Regions from separate parts of the Rummeliibacillus sp. SL167 genome, predicted to be linked through region 4. Evidence: riboswitches for the same ligand, from Rfam matches in the RefSeq annotation. Region 4 holds a riboswitch; each other region holds the start of a gene.
The links. A riboswitch is a leader RNA that binds a small molecule or an ion and turns the genes downstream of it on or off. The one in region 4 is predicted to bind S-adenosylmethionine.
Positions count from the first base shown of each region.

Region 1 (4,221 bases), on a different contig from region 4:
TAATCAGGGGGTTGTGGGTTCGACCCCCACTACGCCCATATTTGAAAGGACATCATCTATTGAGATGGTGTCCTTTTCTTTTTCATGCTACAGAAACGTTCTATATATTTGTAAATATTTTCTCATAAAAAGCCAAAGATAGAACGTCATATGATATACTTTATTCAATCAATCATCAATAAGAAAAAGAGAGGTTGAAGCATGCAGATTAAAAATCTAATTTTTGACTTTGATGGCACACTTGCAGATTCAAGGCAATGTAGTGTACTAGCCACGCAACAAGCTTTTATCGAATTTGGTTTAAAGAAACCGAGCGAAAAACAGATTGAATATTATATGGGTGTTCCCATTGAAGTATCCTTTAAAAAAATGGCAACTACAGGTTTCACGGATGAATCGTTTGAAAAATTGCTTACTATCTTCCGACAAGCCTACAAGAATTTAGAGAATAAAACGCTCTCTACATTTCCAAATATACCAAATGTATTAGAAAGTATAGCCTCAAGCGGTAAGCAGCTTTTTGTTGTATCAAGCAAAAAGTCGGATGTACTTCTTCGTAACTTACAAACACTCAATATCAATACATATTTTAAAGATATTATTGGTTCTGATAAAGTGACACATTATAAGCCTCATCCAGAAGGTATTTTAAAACTAATGGATTTTTATCAATTAAATGCAGATGAAACGGTAATGATCGGTGATACTATTTTCGATTTGCAAATGGCGAAATCCGCAAATGTTTTTTCATGTGGAGTAACATGGGGAAGCCATAGCAAAGAAGCTTTACAGGAGGAACGATCAACATTTTTAGTTGATGAAGTAAACCAATTAGCCATGTTAGAAGAATTATGGTTATAACAATTTAGAAGTTCACATTGTTGGATATTCTAGTGATACTTGTTATTGAAGTATTTACATAGCAACCTTTAAAAGATTTGATATTCGTTTGAACGGATTATTTGTTGTTAGATTTCACTACGTGTTTTCTATTCATCACAATATGCCAATCGAACAAAACAAGCTTATCAAGGCGTTTTCCCCCACCTATTGATTTGAATCTTGAAATATGAACTACTTCCTACCAATTAATATGTGAAAAAAATAGCTAATCCCTTTACATTATATAAATATAGTGATATGATAGTTAATGTCTTAAAACAAAGGGCGTATGGCGCAATTGGCTAGCGCACCTGACTCTTAATCAGGGGGTTGTGGGTTCGACCCCCACTACGCCCATACTGGAAGGACATCATCCATTCGATGATGTCCTTTTGTTTCTCATTCATGCAGAAATAAGCTTAACCATCTCCCATATCCTCTTCAACACAATCTTTTTCATCAATGTTAGCTCTAATTCTTTAGATATTAAAATAGAACATAAAAATACCGCTGTAAGAAATCGAATAACTTACAACGGATTTTTTACCATTACCTTCATTCCCATTCATAAGGTGTTTCTTGGTATACATAATAATTTAACCAGTTTGAAAATAATAGATGTGTATGTGCACGCCAAGTATTTAAAGGTGTTTTTGATGGATCATCATTTGGGAAATAATGTTTTGGAATAGGAACATCTAACCCCTTTGCTACATCTCTCTCATATTCTTCTTTTAACGTGCAGGCGTCATATTCTAAGTGACCCGTTACCATGATAAATCTTTCATCCTTTGAAATCGCTATAAAAAGCCCTGCCTCATCTGAAGAAGATAGTACCACTAAATCTGGATGTGCCTCCACTTCTTTAAGAGAAACTGAAGTATGACGTGAATGTGGAGCTGTAAACACATCATTAAAACCTCGTAATAGTTTAATGGTTGAATCATTTACCGTGTGCTTAAAAATACCTGAGCATTTTTCTGGTAGAAGGAATTTTCCAATCCCAAAATGATGATAAAGGGCAGCTTGTGCACCCCAGCATATATGCAAAGTTGATGTCACATTTGTTTTGGACCAATCCATGATTTGTTTGATCTCTTCCCAAAAATCGACTTCTTCAAATTCCATTAACTCAATTGGCGCACCCGTAATAATTAGTCCATCAAATCGACGGTGTTTTACTTCTTCGAATGTTGTATAAAATGTTTCTAGATGTGATTTACTTACATTTTTAGACTCATGAGTTGCTGTATTTAAAAATGTTACATTCGTTTGTAATGGCGTATTCCCTAATAGCCTAAGAAGTTGCAATTCTGTTTTCTCTTTTTGAGGCATTAAATTTAAAATAGCAATATTTAGCGGACGGATATTTTGACTTTTGGAACGATCTTCATCCATTACGAATATCTTCTCTTTCTTTAATAATTCTGTAGCAGGCAAATCTTTAGGGATATTAATAGGCATTCATAAACTCTCCTTTTTACTATCATTAATCAGCAAGCCGCTCATTAACGTATTCATCTACCGTATTGAGACATTTTCTCTAAACGAAAACCCCTTTTCTATGATAAGAAAAGAGGTTTGAAATGCACTCAATTCTTATCTTTCAAGACTGTCATCTGTCTTGTAGGACTTAGCACCTTTCTGCTAGGCAGAGGTTGCTGAAGCTTCGCTGGGCCATTTCCCTCGGCTTCTCTTGATAAGTGTGTTTTATGTAATTAATGTAATCCTAACATGGAAATGCTACAATTGCAAACTTTCACGAAATTAGAAACAATCAATAAACATTGATATATAAAGCTTTTTAAAACCATCAGCTTTATATGATCTAAAACATCAGAAGGTGTCAAGAAAGTATTTTTTGCATCATGCATAAGTAAATCAATTTCATAATGCAAAATTCAGACGAAAAACACGAACATTTCAACATGAACATTAATATTCAGAAATTTTTGTTCCGCTCCAGACGGCGCTTTCCACGGGCTTGGCTTCAATCTCCTCGTCACTACGTTCCTGCGGGGCTTTCAGCTCAAGCTTTTCCCGTAGGAGTCGCCGTCTTCCGCTCCATAACTATCAAAATTAGTTATTCTTAAATGTTCGTATTTTTTAAGAAGAAAATGATTTATGAAATTGATTCAAGTATGTATTAAATTAATTTTAAATACCCATATGATAAATATAATATTTTTTAGTTAATAATTTTTTTGAACAATCAATAGCTTTTTCAAGATTATTCATTATCTTTCTTCTATTAAAAAATTCATTATTAAAAGTGAATTCATCTGGTTTATCTTCTATTAACTCTTTCCATAATGAAAATGTTTTTATTAACTTTTCGGCAGATTCATCAATGAATAGACTATCACCACATCTACTATACCCATCCATTTTAGGGAAGCTACTCTTACTTGGATTTATACAAGGTACATCATCTAATTCATTTTCACCTAAATGCTCATATATATAATCAATAAAATCATCATCAATTATAAAACTTTCAATCACATATTGATTATAACTATCTCTATCATCTTCACTTGGGTAAAAAGCATTCACTAATTTCTTATCTATAGTATTTGGAATCAAGAAAAATTTATGGGGAATCATACAGTCACTCCTGCATTTATAAATAGTTAAATTATATAATTTATGGTAACACAATAAAATATAAAGATCATTTACTTTAAACCTTTAAAGCTAAAACTTTTGTATATACTTAATCTTGCTATGATTAGGTATCCCTTTTCGCCAGTTAATCTCCTGTTTTCCAAATCCAGCTGGTGGTGGGTCACCAACTTTAAGTTGGTACCACTTACTACGTAAACATCCTTTTCAGTAAATCAATTTCAGCAATCATATCTTTATCAACCTCAGCAACTCATTCCATTTTTTAGCAACTCCATCTCCCTGCTGATCAAATATTTTTATAAACAAATTTTTCAGAATCATTAAACGTATAATCTAATAACTTTTAGTCAAAGATGGGAGTAGACGGCTCCACACCGTCTTTAAACTCCCTTTTCGCACGTTTGATAATTCAAACGTGTTTTTTATTTTTGAACTACATTAATACAATCATATAAAACACCACCGTAATTGTGCCGTGCCCTGTTTATAAACGCGCCAGTCAAGCTCTTAGTGTTTTTCACACGTATGAAAGCATGCTTCATCACTTATTCAACTTTCTTATGATTTTAAAGATGCTCTCTCTAAGCTATTGAAAAGAAATTCCGCCGCATTAATCAGTTTGTTAGCTGTAATGAAACTTATAATGTACAAGTCTGGATCAAGTATCACAGGGAAGATGGTCAGTTTGTTTGCGTACATAGAAAGTGCCTC
Region 1 covers NZ_VCBM01000001.1:1,071,807-1,076,027, forward strand. The annotation lists tRNA gene FEZ13_RS04830 (tRNA-Lys) at 1-38, shown strand, start outside; gene FEZ13_RS04835 (HAD family hydrolase) at 202-861, shown strand; tRNA gene FEZ13_RS04840 (tRNA-Lys) at 1,166-1,239, shown strand; gene metA (homoserine O-acetyltransferase MetA) at 1,438-2,346, opposite strand; SAM riboswitch class I at 2,479-2,588, opposite strand; gene FEZ13_RS04850 (hypothetical protein) at 3,040-3,489, opposite strand.
Region 1: another riboswitch for S-adenosylmethionine. It lies ahead of metA (homoserine O-acetyltransferase MetA); the one in region 4 lies ahead of FEZ13_RS12125 (methionine ABC transporter ATP-binding protein).

Region 2 (4,221 bases), on a different contig from region 4:
GGATTTGTACATGTTCGACAAAAGCTTTGGTTAGTTCACGATTGGGCAGTGTAAAGGATAACACAGCACCCGCATTTGATGCCTGACTTGCATGGACTTCATAGCCTGGATGATGAGGCAATCCAGGATAATGAACTTCTTCTACCAGTTCATGTTGATCGAGATAAGAAGCGATCTTCATGGCTGATTGAGATGACTGGGTTAGACGAGCATTCAGTGTTTTTATTCCTTGTATTAAAGAAAATGAATCTTGAGCCCCCAAAATAGCCCCCATTGAATTTTGCATAAAATAAATTTGTTTTCCAAGTTCCTCATCTTTTGTGACAACTAATCCAGCAATAATATCACTATGACCACCCAAAAATTTTGTTGCACTATGCAATACTACATCGACACCTAGGTCAAGAGGTCGTTGATAAAGTGGGGTCATAAAGGTATTATCGACAAAAGTTAACAAGCCATGTCTTTTAGCAATCGAAACAATTCCCCGAATATCTGTAATACCAAGAAGTGGATTGGCAGGAGTTTCAGCATATAAAATCTTAGTATTCGGTTGAATAGCGGCTTCCACTTCTTGTAGATTTGTAAAATCTGCAAACGTATGAGATATACCATATTTTGTTAATACTTGTGTTACCAATCGATAAGTACCACCATACACTTCATTCGTTACGACGAGGTGATCACCAGCATTTAAAGTAAGCAGGGCAGAGGAGATCGCTGCAATGCCTGAAGAAAAGGCAAAACCTCTTGTTCCTCCCTCTAGTTCAGCAATTGTTTTTTCTAGCGCATCGCGAGTCGGATTTCCTGAGCGACTATAATCATATGGCCCAAAAGAATCGAAATGTTTTTGATCAAATGTAGAAGAAAGATAAATAGGAACATTGACAGCTCCGGTCTTTTGTTCATAATCGCCTCTTGTGGAAGCAGTAATTAGGTTTGTTTCAATGGATTGTTTATTTTGTTGACTCATGGACGGACACCTCTTCTTTAACAATAGCAAACACACGTTGCAAATCAGCGATTAAATCTTCAGCTTCTTCAATTCCAACTGAAAAGCGTAACAATGAATTGTCAACTCCGCGGGCAATTCGTTCTTCTTCAGGGATATCTGCATGCGTTTGAGTGGCAGGATAAGTGATAAAGCTTTCAATACCACCCAGACTTTCGGCAAATGCGATTAACTGTAAATTTTCAAGGAAAGAAGGGACCCATTCCGAACGTTGTAAGCGGAAAGAAACCATACCTCCTAATCCTGCATAAAGGACATCCTTTACTAAAGGTTCTTGTTCTAAGTATGCAACGATTTTTTGGGCGTTTTCTGTATGTTGTTTCATGCGAACATGTAAGGTTTTTAATCCTCGGAGCAACAGCCAACTATCAATGGGTGCCAATGTTGCACCGGATGCATTGTGGTTATATAGCAATCTTTCAGAGAGTTCTTCTCCCTTTGCTATAACAAGACCAGCAAGCACATCATTATGTCCACCGATATATTTTGTGGCACTATGCACGACAATATCTGCACCGAGTTCAATTGGACGTTGATAGTAAGGGGTCAAAAAGGTGTTATCCACTATGAGTAATAAATGATGTTTTTTCGCAAACTCTGCAAATTGTGCGATATCCACTTCTTGCATTAATGGGTTGGTAGGTGATTCGATAAATAGTGCTTTCGTATTTTCATTAACAATTGTTTCAACTTCTTCTATTGATTGGAATGGAGAAAAATGAGCCTTGATCTTATATTGGTTTTCATACTGTCTTGCGAGTCGGTAAGTACCGCCATAGATGTCATCTGAATAGATAATTTCATCACCTGTTTTGAAAAGGGATAGTACTAATTGAATAGCGGCCATCCCGCTACTACAGGCAAATCCTGCATCTCCATTTTCTAATTTTGCAACTCCTTCTTCTAAAACGAATCGAGTTGGATTTTTGGACCTTGTATAGTCATAACCAGTTGATTGATCAAGTCCCGCGTGACGATATGCAGTCGAAAGATAGATAGGGGTATTGATGGATCCTGTTAGAGGATCTGTGTTTGTGCCGATTTGAGCTAAACAAGTGGAAATATGATTATTAGACATGTTCATCATCCTTTTTATTATAAAATAAAAAGGTCCTCTTAAGAAGAGGACCTTAAATATACAAAGTCAATCTTCTTATCTGCTAGACATACGTCTACTGGAATTAGCACCTTACCAAAAACGGTGGTTGCTGAGATTTCACAGGGCCAAGTCCCTCCATCTCTCTGGATAAGAAACAATATTCAATTGTTAGAAAAAATGAATTAATGAAATAGTAACACTTTAGGAAAAACTATGCAATAGGGTAATTAAAAATTTAGAGTCCTAATTTTTTAGTGGTGAGAGCTTTCTGTTTTAAATGATAAAAAAGTTACTAAAAAATTTTTTTGTTCTTTTTTAATTATTTGAATCAATTTCATAATGCAAAATCTAGATGAAAAACACGAACATTTCTAATCAGCATGAACATTAATGTTCAGAAGTTTTTGTTCCACTCCAGACGGCGCTTTCCACGGGCTTGGCTTCAATCTCCTCGGGTCGACACGATGTTGACCCCAAAGCCGTTGCCACAGGATGTGGCGAACTTAGGCTTTGTCCCTTAAATTGTTCCTGCGGGGCTTTCAGCTCAAGCTTTTCCCGTAGGACTTTGAATAAGCCTCCCTGAACTTACACCGCACGAAGGAAATGCGCAAGCCTAATCGAGGAGTCGCCGTCTTCCGCTACACAATTATCAAAATTAGTTATTCTTAAATGTTCGTATTTTTTAAGAAGAAAATGATTTATGAAATTGATTTATTTAGATATAATTTTTGTAACTTCATAAATGACTTTTTTGTTTTTTACTATTTTGATTGCCCCAGCATTTGGAGCGTAATAAGTGATCGAGCCATCAGCTCCTTTAATGCCAACAACAGATTTAAATGTACCTGCTTTTACGGTGAATTTATTTGAAATAGAAACGACTTTGTAACTTTTGTGGTTTGTTTTAAATACTTGATTTTTTGTAAAAGGATAAATGATTTGACGAACAGTACCGATTTTCGCAAATTTGTAATCTAAACCATTAGAAGATTCACGAATTAAAATGATTTGTTTTGGGGCAGTACTTGTTTTTTTGTACCAATAGGTCCAACCTGTTGAATTACGTTTGTTACTAGAAAACATTTTACCTTTTTGACCATTTTCAATATAGTAGTAGATATTCGTCGTTACCGGACGATAGGATGTTTTTTGGCCAGTATTCTGTTTTGGAGTGTTTGTTTTATTATCTGAATTTTTAGGTGAAGATGTTTTTGGGCTGAATATTAAGTATGACGAATATACATAAGCTGTTTTTTTATGAAACTTAATTTTAGCCCAACCTGTTTTGGATTGGCTATATACAACGACTTTATCGCCTTTCCAAAGCGTACCGATTCTTTTCGCATTAGCTGAAGGCTCCAGGTGAACGTATACGCTATTTGCTACTTTTGCCTTTACTGTATTTGTTGTTGCTGCGTCACTATTGGTTGAAAAAATAAAGAAAGTCAAAGTTCCAAATGTGACCATGAAAGATAGTAAAACCTTTACTATTTTCATTTGTACCATCTCCTCATATGTATGATAAAGCTTAGTAAGTGATGCCTATAATTCTATATTAATATCATTTTGCAACCGTTTTATAGAACGATGCAGCAGTAGGAAGGTTGCCCGTATCAAAAAAATAAGAAAACTTTGGAGAGATACTAAAATTTCTACCAACTTAAGCTTATAAATTATCCATTCCTAGGGGGGATTTTCATCAGGATTCGATGGAATGTTTTTTCAATAGCCTAATGCTATTCAACAAATCAATCTTTTTTACTTCACAGTAACGGTCAGAAAAATCCTGTGATTCAAAGACTTCAGTAAAAAACAAGAGGGTAGTGTGGTCAACTTCCTGTAAAAGCCTGATTGGTTTTACGAATACTTTGTGGAGGATGAAAATCCATCATTGTGAGAAGGTCTGTTTTGTGAGAGAGTGATAATAACAAAGAACTTATAGGATCTATCGTGGTATAATTGTTTAAAAAATGAGAAGCATTGGACAATTATTAGCTATTGTTTTCTGTTACAACGATTAGAATGTACTATATAATGAAAAGGGTAGGATCAATATGAAACCATCATTTTATCATTTTGTATTAACGTATAGAGGTGGAAAAGACGAAAA
Region 2 covers NZ_VCBM01000001.1:1,403,381-1,407,601, reverse strand. The annotation lists gene metC (cystathionine beta-lyase) at 1-973, opposite strand, end outside; gene FEZ13_RS06295 (methionine biosynthesis PLP-dependent protein) at 957-2,090, opposite strand; SAM riboswitch class I at 2,163-2,265, opposite strand; gene FEZ13_RS06290 (SH3 domain-containing protein) at 2,823-3,608, opposite strand; gene FEZ13_RS06285 (YozE family protein) at 4,166-4,221, shown strand, end outside.
Region 2: another riboswitch for S-adenosylmethionine. It lies ahead of FEZ13_RS06295 (methionine biosynthesis PLP-dependent protein); the one in region 4 lies ahead of FEZ13_RS12125 (methionine ABC transporter ATP-binding protein).

Region 3 (4,221 bases), on a different contig from region 4:
AAAAAGCATGGATGGTTGTAATAGAACCTACGGATAGTTCTCAAATCGATAAATTACTAACAGCTGATCAATATAAAGAGCTAATCGAAGAATAATTTTTACTATAGAGGCGCCACACTTTTGTGTTGGCGTTTTTATGTACAATTTCAAGTTGGATTGAGTGAAACTTGTCACAGTGGGCGATTCTTAGCCCACTGTGAGTTAGTTGAACCAGTCGGGCATATACAGGCAGTTACTCACTTTATTCCAGAGAGCAACCCTTATAAGATTACTGCCTGTTTATGCGGGACAAAGTGAAACTTGTCACAATGGGTGTTTCTTAGCCTATTGAGAGTTAGTTGAACCAGTCGGGCATATACAGGCAGTTACTCACTTTATTCCAGAGAGCAACCCTTATAAGATTACTGCCTGTTTATGCGGGACAAAACTGTAAGGAGTGATTAGCATGTCTGATAAAGTGCTTATTGTAGAAGGTAGGCAAGATAAATTGCAAATTCAACCCTTATTAGCAGAAGATATTCCGATACTTTGTACAAATGGAACTATTAGCGCAAGTAACCTTGAAGAACTGATTTACCCCTATGAAGAATATGATTTGTATGCTTTTTTTGATGAAGATTATTCAGGTGATTGTTTACGAGCTTTGATGAAAAAAGAATATCCAGAAGCATACTTTTTACGAACGCGTACTTTATATAAACAAGTTGAAGCGACACCGAGAAAATATTTAGCTAGAATATTATTAGCTGCGAATTTTAAAGTAAACCCAGCTTATCTTATAGAATAAGGAATGACATATCATGCAAGAATGGTCTATTGAACAATGGGAGAGTACAAAGGAAAGCCAATCATTATGCGCTTTCTATTTATATACCCCGATGTGTGGTACATGTAAAATTGCATCTAAAATGATGGCAATAATAGAAGAAACTTTTCCAGATGTTCCAATAGGAAAAGCAAATATCAATTATATTAAACAGATAGCTATTGATTATGAGATTGAAAGTGTTCCGTGTTTATTGATTGCAAAAAATGGGGAAATAGAAGATAAAATTTATGCATTCCGATCTGTTTTATATTTATTTGATAAATTTCAGAAAAAAGATTGACGATGCTAACATAGAGTGGTAAAGTAACAGACATAAATTAAATAATTATTTACGTTGTCTTATTTAGAGTGGTGGAGGGAAGTGCCCTATGAAGCCCGGCAACCGTCACAATGTGATATGGTGCCAATTCACGCAAAGTGAACAACTTTGGGAGATGAGAGAACGGTTTCGTAATTGCACGTGAACCCTTCTGTTAGTCTTGCAGAAGGGTTTTTATTTTGGACTCCTACATAGAACATTGCTGATACACTCATACTTGAGTGAAAGGTAGCGACTTCTTGCAAGAAATTGTATAGATCTTACGGTGAAGCCATTTCTGCAATAAGCGGTCTCAGGAGCATGTTTTTTCTGCGACGAGTAACCGCAGGAGCAAATTCTTTCTGCGACGAGTAACCGCAGGAGCAAGCGGGCTGTTGAGGAATATCAGCAATATATTAAATATGGACAAGGTTAAGAATGAAATAGTTTTTCTAATTCGACAAACAAATGTATAGTTACATTCACATGTCAGTCGCTTAAAAATAGAAGGTGGTTTTGATAATGATTCAGTTAGAAAATGTCGTAAAAAAATACAAAACCGCTAATGGGTATCTTACTGCAGTTAATGATGTTAACTTATCAATAAATGATGGCGAGATTTTTGGCATTATCGGTTATAGCGGCGCTGGGAAAAGTACAATGATCCGATTACTCAACGGTTTAGAAAAACCTACATCAGGGAAAGTTATTGTAAACGGACAAAACATTTCAGCGATAAGAGGAAAAGAACTTCGAAATGCTCGTCATAAAATAAGTATGATCTTCCAACATTTCAACTTATTATGGTCAAGAACAGTAGAAGAAAATATAGCCTTTCCATTAGAGATTGCGGGTATTAGCAAAGCAGAACGTCAAAAACGGGTGCTTGAACTAATCGAGCTAGTTGGTTTGAAAGGAAGAGAAAAATCTTATCCATCTCAACTCTCTGGTGGTCAAAAACAACGGGTGGGGATTGCTCGAGCATTGGCCAATGATCCAGAAGTATTGCTCTGTGATGAGGCTACGTCAGCTCTTGATCCAGAAACGACGGATGCAATTTTAGATTTACTTGTAAGTATCAATGAAAAACTGGGGTTAACCATTGTATTAATCACTCATGAAATGCATGTCATTCGTAAGATTTGCCATCGCGTTGCAGTAATGGAAGCAGGAAAGATTGTGGAACGTGGAAATGTTCTCGAAGTTTTCCAATCTCCAAAAGCAGAAATCACCCAAAAATTTGTTTCCCAAGTAACGGAAACAGCAGGACATAAAGAATCTATTTCACAAATGCTGGAAGATTATCCAAATGATCAACTGATTAAGTTATTCTTTGTAGGTTCTAAAACAGAACAACCTGTTATTTCACAACTAATACGTGAGTTCAATGTTGACGTGAATATTGTTCACGGCAATATCTCACCTACGAAGAGCGGACCTTATGGTACATTAATTGTCCGGATTGTTGGCGATACAGATCATGTAGCGAAAGCTATTCAATATTTAGATATACAAGGCATTAAATCGGAGGTGATCAATAATGCTGAATGATCTCTTTCCGAATGTCGATTGGGAAATGATGTGGGAAGCTACTAGAGAAACCATCTATATGACAGCTGTTTCCACACTTCTTACATTTATTTTAGGACTAGTTCTTGGGATTGTATTGTTTTTAACAAGTCCAACACAGCTTTGGGCGAATAAGATTGTCAATGTATTAACAGGTTCATTTGTTAACATTTTCCGATCTATTCCATTTATCATTTTAGTTATTCTTTTAATTCCATTTACAAAATTCTTATTAGGTACTATTCGTGGTGCCAATGCAGCTTTACCAGCTTTGATTATCGGTGCCGCACCTTTTTATGCTCGGATGGTTCTGATTGCTTTGCGTGAGATCGATAAGGGTGTTATTGAAGCCGCTCGCTCGATGGGGGCAAAAACTTGGACAATCATTTGGAAAGTTTTAATACCAGAATCTCTGCCAGCTCTAATCTCTGGTATTACGGTCACTGCGGTAGCATTAGTTGGCTACACCGCAATGGCAGGCGTAATCGGTGCAGGTGGTTTAGGCAATTTGGCATTTATGGATGGGTTTCAACGTAGTCGTAACGATGTAACCTTGGTCGCTACCATATTAGTGTTAATCATTGTATTTATCATTCAATTTATCGGGGATTTCATCACATCGAAAACGGATAAACGATAATTGGTGTATACGTTGTTTCAACGTTCACATAGAGAAAAAATAGAAAAGAGGTTATTTTATGAAGAAACTAATAGCAGGAATCCTAACAGCTTCACTAGCATTAAGTTTAGCAGCTTGCGGAAGCAATGATAAATCTGCTTCTGACGATTCAAAAAAAGATGCAAAAGAAACAAAATTGGTAGTAGGTGCTTCTAATACACCACATGCTGTCATTCTTAAAAAAGCGCAACCAATTCTTAAAAAAGAGGGCGTTGACTTACAAATCGAAAAATATCAAGATTATGTATTACCAAACAAAGATCTTGATTCTGGTGATTTAGATGCAAACTATTTCCAACACATTCCTTATCTTGAACAACAAATTAAAGATAATGGATATGACTTTGTAAATGCTGGAGGTATTCATATTGAACCAATCGGTATTTATTCTAAAAAATATAAAACTCTAGATGATCTTCCAAAGGGTGCAACTATTCTTATCAGTAATTCTGTAGCTGACCAAGGTCGTATTTTGACATTATTAGAAGCTAAAGGTTTAATCACATTGAAAGATGGCGTTGATAAAGCATCAGCTGAAATCAAAGATATTGCTAAAAATCCTAAAAACATAAAAATCGATACAAAAACTGCCCCTGAAATGTTAGTACAAATGTACGAAAACAAAGAAGGAGATGCAGTTGTTATCAACTCTAACTTCGCAATCGATGCTGGGTTAGTCCCAACAAAAGATGCAATTGCTCTTGAAGATAAAGATTCTCCATATGTGAATGTTATAGCTGTGAAGAAAGAAAACAAAGATAATGAAGCAGTGAAAAAATTAGTAGACGTATTACATTCAAAAGAAATTCAAGATTTTATCAATGAAGAATGGAAAGGTTCAGTAGT
Region 3 covers NZ_VCBM01000004.1:74,040-78,260, reverse strand. The annotation lists gene gcvH (glycine cleavage system protein GcvH) at 1-95, shown strand, start outside; gene FEZ13_RS15675 (toprim domain-containing protein) at 446-787, shown strand; gene FEZ13_RS15670 (thioredoxin family protein) at 801-1,109, shown strand; SAM riboswitch class I at 1,166-1,270, shown strand; gene FEZ13_RS15665 (methionine ABC transporter ATP-binding protein) at 1,650-2,678, shown strand; gene FEZ13_RS15660 (methionine ABC transporter permease) at 2,668-3,336, shown strand; gene FEZ13_RS15655 (MetQ/NlpA family ABC transporter substrate-binding protein) at 3,395-4,221, shown strand, end outside.
Region 3: another riboswitch for S-adenosylmethionine. It lies ahead of FEZ13_RS15665 (methionine ABC transporter ATP-binding protein); the one in region 4 lies ahead of FEZ13_RS12125 (methionine ABC transporter ATP-binding protein).

Region 4 (4,221 bases):
TAGTACATTGAAATACTGTTTTCTGTAAAAATAAATTAGGATAATAGAAATATTGGTCTTCATTCATTAGCCAATATTTTTTTATACCGTTTCTTTAAATAAATTGAGTTGTCCAATTCTTTTGATTGCTTCTGTTAATTTTTGTTCATCTACTAATAATCCTACACGTATATAACCTTCACCGTGTTTGCCAAAACCATTACCAGCAGCAACAGCGACATCTGCTTTCTCTAAAAGAAAATCAGCAAATTGTTGACTTGTGAATCCTTTTGGAACAGGAAGCCATGCAAAGAAAGATCCCTTTGGAGCTGTTACAGGCCATCCTACTTCTTTACATGCTTTGATAAGAGTATTTCTTCTGCTTTCATAAATAGCTACTTGTTCTTTGACACAAGATTGATCTCCAGTTAATGCTTCAACTGCTGCTAATTGTATTGCTGGGAATAGGCTAACAAAGAGGTGATCTTGTATAAGGTTTAATGCTTCAACAATTTGTGCGTTGCCGATGGCGAAACCAACACGCCAACCAGCCATGTTAAATGTTTTTGATAGCGTATAAACTTCAATGCCTACTTCTTTTGCTCCTTCCGTTTGGAGGAAACTGATGGGTTTGTTGCCATCAAAGCCAATTGCACCATAGGCAAAGTCTTGCAATACGGCTATATTATTTTCTTTTGCTAGTTTGACGGTTTCTTCATAAAATTCTTTTGTAGCGATACCACCTGTTGGGTTGTTCGGGTAGTTCAAGTACATTAATTTAGCTCTTTTTTTAACATCTTCAGAAAGCTGTTGATAGTCTGGAAGAAAATCATTTTCAGCTAATAGTGGCATCGTTTCAAATTTTACATCTGCCAATGTTACACCAGATAAATAATCTGGATAGCCGGGGTCTGGCAACAACATTGTATCCCCAGGATTGAGGATCGCTAAAGGCAGTTCAACAAGTCCAGCCTTGGCACCGAAAAGAATAGACACTTCTGTATTAGGATCAATGTCTACATTGTATTCTCTTTTGTAAAATGTAGCGATGGCTTCTTTTAATTCAGTTAATCCTCGAAATGGGGAATATTTATGCGTTTCTGGATTAGCCGTTGCTTCTTGCATTGCTTTGACAATATGTGCTGGGGTTGGTTTGTCAGGATTACCCTGCCCCAGATTGATAACATTGCGACCTTCTGCGACCGCTTGATTTACTTGCCTTACAAGGTTTGCGAAAAATTGTTTAGGTAAATTTTGTAGTTTTTCAGATAACTCCATCGTATAATTCCCTCCAAGTCTCTCATAAATGTATTAAGACGCTGTACTATACATTTGAATTAGAAATAGCTAGAATAATATAAAGCTTAATTTTCAGAATAAAAAAATGATTTAGTAAAAATAGTATAACCTTTTTAAGAAAATGTCTATAGGTGGTGCAAAAATGAAAGTAGGATGTATTCAATTAAATGTAGCTTTTGGGGATGTTGAAAAAAATTTTACAAGAGCAGAGAAATTTATTCGCCAAGCAGCAAGTAAAGGGGCTGAACTCGTCATTTTACCGGAAATGTGGAACACGGGTTACGCTTTAGAAAAATTAGATGAACTTGCAGATGTGAATGGTGAAAGAACAAAGAAATTTCTTCAATCGTTAGCATCAGAGCTCCATATTCATCTTGTGGGTGGTTCAGTAGCAACCAAAAAAGAAAAGGGATTCTTTAATACGATGTACACCGTTGATCATCATGGTGAATTAGTAGGCGAGTACGATAAAGTCCACTTATTTCGCTTAATGGATGAACATCTGCATTTATCGGCAGGGGAGACACAAAACAATTTTGTATTAGGCGATTTGCCAGCAGCTGGCGTGATCTGCTATGATATTCGTTTTCCAGAATGGCTGCGACTTCATGCATTAAAGGGAGCTAAAGTCTTATTTGTATCGGCGCAATGGCCAACTGCAAGAATCGATCATTGGAAAGTGTTATTGCAAGCACGCGCTATTGAAAATCAATGCTTTATCATTGCAGTTAATCGGATCAGCCACAAAGAAGAAAACTTTAATGGTCAATCGATGGTTATTGAACCATGGGGCGAAGTGTTATGGATCGGCCAGAAGGACGAGGAATTGTCCATAGTCGATGTGGACTTTTCAAAAGTGGATGAAGTACGTAAGAAAATTCCAGTGTATGATGACAGACGCCCAGAATTATACAAGGATATTTTAAACAGAAATATTTAACCTATATATGAAAGAATAGGATTTTAATGGTGCAATATATACAATTCTACAGATGATGAATAGAAGTCATATATAAATTTTTAAAATTCATTGACAAATGGCTTAAAAGGAAATATGATGAGTATCATAAACTTACAACTTGACAAATGGAATTTATCATGAGCGACTGAGGGAAAGGCCCTATGAAGTCCAGCAACCCCCATTAGGGAAGGTGCTAATTCCTACAGAATTTATTTCTGAAAGATAAATAAATGTCGATAAAAAGATACGTCTTTCAGTAGAAAGGTGTATCTTTTTTTATAAGAATACGTAGTTTACTGATAGATTATGTATATTTTATACAATAGCAATTTGATAGGATTAGAGGGATGTATGTGCTGGAAATACAAAATGTATCAAAGGTATACAAAGCAAAAAAGAAATCAATAATTGGTGTAGATCATGTTTCTTTAACGATTAGAGATGGAGAAATATTTGGTATCGTTGGTTATTCCGGGGCAGGAAAAAGCTCTTTATTGCGCTGTATTAATTTGTTGGAACAACCAACGGATGGACAAATCCTAATTGATGGACAAGATTTAACAAAGCTAAAGGGCGAGAAGCTTCGTCAGGCACGCTTGAAAATCGGTATGATCTTCCAACACTTTTATTTAATCAGCCAAAAAACAGTCGGTGAAAATATTGAATTTGCACTGAAGGCTGCAAAATTACCAAAGGAATCGCGCAATGAACGAGTTGAAGAATTGCTCAATATGGTAGGACTGACAGATAAAAAAGATGTGTTTCCATCTCAATTAAGTGGTGGACAAAAGCAACGTGTAGGGATAGCAAGAGCATTAGCTAATAATCCATCTGTATTGCTTTGTGATGAAGCAACGTCAGCACTTGACCCAACTACTACCACCTCTATTTTACGACTATTAAAGAAAATTAATCGTGAACTTGGTATTACGATTATTCTTATAACCCATGAAATGGATGTTGTAAAAGAAATCTGCGATCGTATGGCGATTATGCAGAATGGTAAAGTGATAGAAGAGGGCCCTGTTTATGATATCTTTGCCAATCCAGAAAAGCCGTTAACACAAGAATTTATTAGCAGTATCGTATCTTTCGATATTCCATCAGTGATTCTACAAAATGTCCAAGGACAGATTGTTAAAATTTTGTTCAAAGGTGATATAGCTGGTGAAGGAGTCATTTCGGACATGCTTCAGCAATTTAAAGTACAAGGTAATTTCCTTCATGGCACGATTGAATATATTCAGGAAAAACCACTCGGCATTTTTCTAATGGAGTTGGATGGACAAGTAGCAGATATAAAACGTTCGATTTCTTATATGGAAAGTCGAGGAGTAACAGTGGAGGTGTTAGACCATGTTATTTGATCCAAGTCATTTTGCTGACATGCTTCCAGATATTTGGAAAGCATTTGGTCAGACCCTTCTAATGGTGGGCATTGCCTTATCAATCGCTTTAGTGATTGGTTTACCACTTGGGTTACTACTGTTCATCACCAGTAAAGGTCTATTTTCTACAAGTAGATCAGGACTGCTTGGGAATCGTTTCATTAATATAGTTGTTGGTTTTATCGTCAATTTAATTCGCTCGATTCCATACATTATTCTTTTAGTAGCATTATTCCCATTCACAAAATGGTTAGTAGGTGACACGATAGGACCGATTGCTGCAAGCGTTTCTCTATCTGTTGCATCGACGCCATTTTTTGCAAGACTTGTTGAAACATCTCTTCGTGAAATTGATAAAGGAGTCATTGAAGCATCAATTGCTGTTGGGGCAACACGTTGGATGATTATTAAAGACGTATTGCTTCCTGAGGCAAAATCAGGTGTGATTCAAGGGGTTACGATGACGATTATTAGCCTAGTTGCTTCTTCAGCGATGGCAGGAATTATTGGTGGTGGCGGTATCGGTGACTTAGCCATTCGATTCGGCTACTACCGTTATGACAATACCATCATGATTGCAACAGTTGTTATTTT
Region 4 covers NZ_VCBM01000002.1:145,802-150,022, forward strand. The annotation lists gene FEZ13_RS12115 (pyridoxal phosphate-dependent aminotransferase) at 82-1,257, opposite strand; gene FEZ13_RS12120 (carbon-nitrogen family hydrolase) at 1,421-2,218, shown strand; SAM riboswitch class I at 2,369-2,468, shown strand; gene FEZ13_RS12125 (methionine ABC transporter ATP-binding protein) at 2,593-3,606, shown strand; gene FEZ13_RS12130 (methionine ABC transporter permease) at 3,596-4,221, shown strand, end outside.